2 regions of the Kitasatospora sp. NPDC034035 genome follow, and region 1 is predicted to be linked to the other one. Evidence: riboswitches for the same ligand, from Rfam matches in the RefSeq annotation. Region 1 holds a riboswitch; the other holds the start of a gene.

The links. Region 1 has a riboswitch for thiamine pyrophosphate ahead of thiO (glycine oxidase ThiO). Riboswitches for the same ligand answer to the same signal wherever they lie in the genome.
Region 2: another riboswitch for thiamine pyrophosphate. It lies ahead of ACZ52J_RS26565 (purine-cytosine permease family protein); the one in region 1 lies ahead of thiO (glycine oxidase ThiO).

What each region holds. Positions count from the first base shown of each region.
Region 1 covers NZ_JBVISA010000017.1:55,811-59,192, reverse strand. Annotated here, with positions in the region: gene ACZ52J_RS23755 (thiazole synthase) at 1-374, opposite strand, end outside; gene thiS (sulfur carrier protein ThiS) at 376-576, opposite strand; gene thiO (glycine oxidase ThiO) at 642-1,820, opposite strand; TPP riboswitch at 1,824-1,936, opposite strand; gene ACZ52J_RS23740 (NAD(P)/FAD-dependent oxidoreductase) at 2,078-3,286, shown strand; gene ACZ52J_RS23735 (Rv2175c family DNA-binding protein) at 3,329-3,382, shown strand, end outside.
Region 2 covers NZ_JBVISA010000020.1:100,153-103,534, forward strand. Annotated here, with positions in the region: gene ACZ52J_RS26565 (purine-cytosine permease family protein) at 59-1,495, opposite strand; TPP riboswitch at 1,488-1,634, opposite strand; gene ACZ52J_RS26570 (S1C family serine protease) at 1,845-3,382, shown strand, end outside.

The DNA.
Region 1 (3,382 bases):
TCGTCGACCAGGGTCTCGGCGGCGTCCAGCAGCTCGATCGGGTCCGGCAGGAGGGTTCGCTCGTCGGCGATCACCTCCAGCTTCACCCAGTCGGTGCCGAGCGCCTCGCGGGCCAGCCGGGCGGTCAGCACGGCCTCGCCGGCGGTGAAGCAGCCGGCCGTGTTGGGCAGCACGCGGATGCCGTTGCGGGTCAGCACGTCCAGGACGGAGCCCTGGGTGCCCGCGTCGACCCGGCGCATCGCGACGGTGGTCAGCTCGGTGCCGGAGGCGAGCAGCGCGCGCTCCAGCACCTCCAGGCTCGGCGCGCCGCCGGTGCCCATGATCAGCCGGGAGGAGAAGCTCGTCCCGGCGATGGTCAGCAGGTCGTCGGCCATCTCAGCCTCCCTGCACGGCGGTGAGGATCTCGACCCGGTCGCCCGCGGTCAGCGGCGTCTCGGACCACGAACTGCGGGGCACCACGGCCTCGTTGAGGGCGGCGGCGACGCCGGAGTTGGCCCGGCTGACGGTGGCCACCACCTCGGCGAGGGTCGTCGCGGCCGGCACCTCGCGGGGCTTGCCGTTGACGGTCAGTGCGATCTCGTCCGGACCGGTTTCGTTCGGTGCGGTCTCGTTCGGGCCGGTTTCGTTCGGTGCGATCTCGGTCATGCCAGGGCCTTCGTGGTGGGGCGAGCGGGGGCGGGGGAGAACCGGGTGGGGGTGAACGGCTGCGCCAGTTCGGGGAGTTCGCCGGTGGCCAGGTACTCGGAGAGCAGGTCGGCGGTCACCGGGGTGAGCAGCACGCCGTTGCGGTAGTGGCCGGTGGCGGCGACCAGCCCGGGCAGTGACGTCGGGCCGAGCAGCGGCGCGTTGTCGGGCGAGCCCGGGCGCAGACCGGCCGAGGTCTCCGCGAGCGGGAGTTCGGTGAGACCCGGGACCAACTCGTGCGCGTCGCGCAGGAGTTCGTACACCCCGCCGGCGGTGACCGTGGTGTCGTAGCCCTGCTCCTCGGTGGTCGCGCCGATCACCAGCTCGCCGTTCTCCCGCGGCACCAGGTAGATGTGCCGGCCGCGCACCACGGCGCGGACGTTGCGGGAGAGGAACGGCCGGTAGGCGTCGGGGACCCGTAGGCGCAGCACCTGCCCCTTCACCGGGCGGATCGCGGGCAGCACGCCCTCGGGCAGACCGGCCAGCCGGTGGCTGTGCGGGCCGGCGGCGAGCACGACCTGGTCGGCGGTCACGGTCTCGTGCGTGCTCAGGCGGGCGCCGACCGCGCGGCCGCCCTCGACCAGCAGCTCAACCGCCTCGGCGGCCCGGACGACGACGCCCGCGCGCTCCCCGGCCGACAGCAGCGCGGTGAGCATCCGCCGGCCGTCCACCTGGTGGTCGTCCGCGACGTGCAGGCCGCCGCGCACCCCGGGGGCGAGCATCGGCTCCAGCCTGCGGGCCTCCCGGCCGGTCAGCCAGGTCGAGTCCAGGCCCAGCCGCCGGTGGAAGGCGTGCAGTTCGCGCAGTTCCTCGCGGTCGTCGGAGTCCAGCGCGACGGCGATCGTGCCGCACTGGCGGTAGCCGGTGTCCTGGCCGCCGCTCGCCTCCGTGAGTTCGGCGACGAAGTCCGCGTACCGCTCGTTGGAGGCCATGCCGAGGCGCAGCAGCGGCTCCTCGCCGTACTGGAGCTCGGTGACCGGGGCGAGCATCCCGGCCGCGACCTTGCCCGCCCCGCCGCCGGGGGTGGGGTCGACCACGACGGTCCGCAGCCCTCGCTGCGCCGCCCGCCAGGCGACGGCGAGGCCGATGATGCCCCCGCCGATCACCAGGACGTCGGGTGGGGCGCCTGATGGCATGCGTGTCAAAGCTGCTCTTCTCCCTTCGCCGGTATGACCCGGATCAGGTTCGGACGGTCGCAGGCCGTGCCAGCCCGCCTCTCAGCCCGGTTCGCCGGGCTCCCGTGATGGTGTCCCCACCATAACGCCGGGGCCCGGCCCGGCCGAAGGGCCGGACGAAGGGTGGACAGGGGGAGGCGGAAGGGGGCCGCTCGGCGCGAGGCCGCGCCTGAACGAAGGGTGGACGGCCCGGAAGCGGTGGCGTCGCGCTGAGTACAGTGACGGGCGTGGCAGAGCTGAGCGGGACGGATCAGGTGGTCGTCGTCGGGGCCGGGCTGGCCGGGGCGCAGTGCGCCCTGAAGCTGCGGCAGGGCGGTTGGCGGGGGCGGATCACGCTGGTCGGCGAGGAGCCGCACGCGCCGTACGACCGGCCACCGCTCTCCAAGGACGTGCTGCTCGGCAAGAGCGACAGCACCACCCTGGACATCGACTACGCGAACCTCGGCATCGAGGTCCGCACCGGCCGCCGGGCCACCGGCCTCACCCCCGGCGTGCTGCACACCGACGACGGCGACCTCCCGTACGGCTCGCTGGTGATCGCCACCGGCGCCGTCCCGCGCGCCCTGCCCGGCGCCGAGCGGGCCCACCTGCTGCACACCCTGGACGACGCGCTGGCGCTGCGCGCGCTGCTGCGCCCCGGCCTGCGGCTGGTGCTGGTCGGCGCGGGCTGGATCGGCGCCGAGGTGTCCACCGCCGCCCGCGAGGCGGGCTGCGAGGTGACCGTGGTCGAGGCGGGCCCGGCGCCGCTGCCCGGCGCGCTGCCGACCGCGATCGGCTCGGCGATGGCCGCCTGGTACGCCGAGGCCGGCGTCGACCTGCGCTGCGGGGTCGGCGTGGCCGCCGTCGAGCCCGGCGCGGTGCTGCTGGCGGACGGCTCGCACCTGCCCGCCGACGAGGTGGTGGTCGGCATCGGCGCCCGGCCCGCGACCGAGTGGCTGGCCGGCTCCGGCGTCGAACTGGACGGGACCGGCGCCGTCGTGGTGGACGCGCGGCTGCGCACCAGCCTGCCCGGTGTCTTCGCGGCCGGGGACTGCGTCAGCTACCCCTCGGCCCGGGCCGGCGGCCGGCTGGCCGTCCAGCACTGGGACCACGCGCTGCAGTCCGGCGAGGCGGCGGCCGCCGCCGTCCTCGGTGCGGACGCGCCGCCGTACGACCCGGTGCCGTACTTCTGGTCGGAGCAGTTCGGGCGGATGGTCCAGTACGTGGGCCGGCACGCCGAGGGCGACGAGCCGCTGTGGCGCGGCAGCCCGCAGGACGGCTCCTGGGCGGTGCTCTGGCTGCGCGACGGGGTGCCGAGCGCGCTGCTGACCGTGGACCGGCCGCGCGACCTCACCCAGGGACGGAAGCTGATCGAACGCGGTGCGGCGCTGGACCCGGCCCGCGCGGCGGACCCCTCGGTTCCGCTGAAGTCGGCGGTCGCCGGGTAGCGGCTGGTGCGCGGCGGGCCGCGGAGGTGGCAGTCTGGTGGCGTGAGTGAGATCGAAAGCAAGATTGAAGCCCTGGTCGCCGAGTGGATGTACCTC
Region 2 (3,382 bases), on a different contig from region 1:
CTCCGGGGTGCCGGGTGCCGGGTGCCGGGTGCCGGGTTCGGGTACCCGGCGCCCGGCGTCAGCGCGCGGTGCGGCGGGAGAGCGGGGCGAGCGCCCAGGTGGCCAGGGCCGGCACCAGGAAGGCGAACAGCGAGGCCGACGTCCACTCCTGCGGGGTGAAGTGCAGGGCCTCCTGGGCGGAGGTCCAGAAGTTCGTCCACCAGTCGGCGACCTTGGTCGGCGCGATGAACTGGTAGACGGCGAAGCCCAGCACCCACGGCAGCAGCATCGTCCAGCGGGCGGGCGCGTCCTCGGAGAGGTTCCAGCCGCGGCGCCCGGCGCCGAGGAAGAAGTCCACCGCCAGCACCGCCAGCAGCGGCACGAACACCGAGCCGATCAGGCCGAGGAAGCTGTAGTAGGTGTCGGTGAACTGGTCGATCTGCAGCGCCAGCACGGTGGTCAGCACGCCGATCACGCCGCTCAGCACCCGGCGGTCCACCCGCGGCAGCAGGTTCTGCACCGACATCGCGGTCGAGTACACGTTGGCGAACGACTGGTCCGTCTCGCGCAGCACCAGCACCAGCAGGAACAGCCAGCCGGCCCAGACGCCGAGGAAGGAGTCGAAGAGCTTGTTCGGGTCGCCACCGGACTGCAGCAGCGCCATCAGGCCGAGCACGTAGCACCAGACCTGGGCGATCGTGTAGCCGGAGAAGCTGCCCCAGAACGCCGAGCGCGGGGTGCGCGAGTGCCGGGTGTAGTCGGCGGCCAGCGGGACGAAGGAGATCGACACCGCGATCATCGCGTCGGTCGCGCCCAGGAAGCCGTGCCAGTTGCCGGCGCCCGGGTCCGGCACGCCCTGGCGGCCCAGCTGGACCGTGAAGTACACCATCGCGACGGCGACCGCCCCGGCCACGAAGCGGCGCAGCACCGCGATCGAGCCCAGCGGCCAGATGGTCAGCGCGGTCGTCAGGGCGCCCGCGAGCAGCACGAACAGCCAGCGGTAGCCGGTGGTGTGGGCGACGGTCTGGGCGCCCGCCGAGATCGTCAGCAGCTCGAACACGCCCCAGCCGACGCACTGCACGATGTTCAGCACCGTCGGCAGGTACGACAGCCGGGTGCCGAACAGCCCGCGCAGGTTCGCCATCGCGGGGGCGCCGGTCCGGGCGCCGATCAGCGCGGCCACGCCGAGCATCGCGGTGCCGACCGCCGTACCGACCACGATCGCGGTCACCGCGGCGGCCAGCGACAGCTCGCTGCCGGGGGCGCCGAGCACGGTGGCGGCGGTCGAGAAGCCGATCAGGCTGACGCCCAGGTTCATCCAGAGCGCGAAGTGGTCCCGGAAGCGCAGCGTGCGCGGCGGCTCGGTGTCCAGGACCAGCGGCGCCTCGACGCGCTCGGAACGGTCCCGCACGGCGGTCGCCGTGGTGGCCGCGGCAGTGGTCGCCGCAGCGGTGGACTCGGGGAAATCCTTGGACGCGGCAGCGTCCGAAGAAGAGGATGACGAAGCAGACGGCATGGCCGATACTCCCTACGCCGGCATTACCCGGACAGGTTCCGGCGGTCAGCGCCCCCTCGACCGTCCGCCTCGCTCGCGTGGCGTACGGTCGACATGCGCACTCTCAGCCTGGTCGGTCCAAGCTCCCGCGTGTCAGTTTGGAGCGACAGGCTAACCGGCACAGGGGTGAACACCCAAGGCCAGGGCGTGCGCGGTCCGCATCGCGGGACGCCCGGCGGGGAGGGGGGAGCCCTCGGCCGTCGGCACCGGCTAAGGATTCTTATGAGTTCTTCAGAGGGGTCCTTACGGCAATCGAATCGACAGTGCGAAAAACTATGGTCCTTGGTTCTGCCAGCTATGGAGGTCGTCCGTGAGCACCGAGCGCGAGGTTGGGCCCACCGGGCCGCAGGGGGAGCAGCCCGCCGGCCAGGGGGCGGCTGAGTCCGCTTCCGAAGGCCCCGCTCAGGGCGGGCACCAGTCGACCATGGCCTTCCGCCGGGTCCCCGAGCCGGAGGCGGCCACCGCCGAGGCCGCCCCGGCGGACGCGGCGCCGGCGGACGGCGGGCACAAGCCGACCATGGCGTTCCGTCGGGTGCCCGAACCCGAGGCGGCCACCGGCGAGGCCGGCACGGCCGAGACCGTCCCGGCCGAGGGCGGGCACAAGCCCACCGTCGCCTTCACCAAGGTCCCCGCGCCGGAGGCCCCGGCGGCCGCGCCCGAGGCAGCCGCCCCGCCGGTGGCGCCCGCCGCGCCGGTCGCCGAGGAGCACGCCGTCGACCCGGCCACCGGGTACATCGACGCGCCGCCGCCGGTCCTGCCGCCCGCCGCGCCCGTGGCCCCGGCGGCAGCGCCCGTGGCCCCGGCGCTGCCGCCGGCCGCCAACCCGTACGCCACCCCGACCCACGGCGTCCCCGCCGCCGGTGCGCACGACGCGTACGGCGCCGCCGCAGCCGCCCCCGGTACCCCGGCCGCCCCCGGCACGCCCGCCGCGCACGGCCACCACCCGTTCGGTGCGGGCCAGCCGCTCGGCGGCTGGGGCCCGACCCACGACGCCACCTCCGGCGGCGCGGGCTACCCCGGCGGCCCGGCGGGCCCGCTCGGCTACCCGGCCGACTACCCCGGCGGCCCGGACGGCGGCGGCCCGCGCAAGAAGCGCGGCGCACTGGTCGCCCTGATCGCTGCCGTCGCACTGGTCGCCGGTGTGGCCGGCGGCGCGCTCGGCGTGACCGTGGCCGACCGCAACGACAGCAGCAGCTCCGCGGACGACCACCGCAGCACCACCGTCCAGGCCAGCGACACCCAGAAGAACGAGCCCTCCCCCGGCTCGATCGCCGCCATCGCGCAGAAGGCGCTGCCCAGCGTCGTCACCATCAAGGCGCAGGGCAACGGCGAGTCCGGCACCGGCACCGGCTTCGTCTTCGACACCGAGGGCCACATCCTCACCAACAACCACGTGGTCGCGCCGACCCTCAACGGCGGCAAGCTGACCGTCAAGTTCGCCGACGGCACCTCGTACAACGCCTCGGTGCTGGGCCACGCCGAGGGCTACGACGTCGCCGTGGTCAAGATCGACAACCCGCCGAAGAGCAAGCTGGCCCCGCTGCCGCTGGCCGACTCCGACAAGGTCAACGTCGGCGACGCCACCGTCGCGATCGGCGCGCCGTACGGCCTGGAGTCCACCGTCACCAGCGGCATCATCAGCGCCAAGGACCGCCCGGTCGCCTCCGGCGACGACACCGGCTCGCAGGCCTCGTACATGAACGCCCTGCAGACCGACGCCTCGATCAACCCCGGCAACTCCGGCGGCCCGCTGCTCGACTCCGGCGGCGCCGTGGTCGGCATCAACTCGGCGATCCAGTCCAACGCCTCCGCCAACGGCCGGGCCGGCAGCATCGGCCTGGGCTTCGC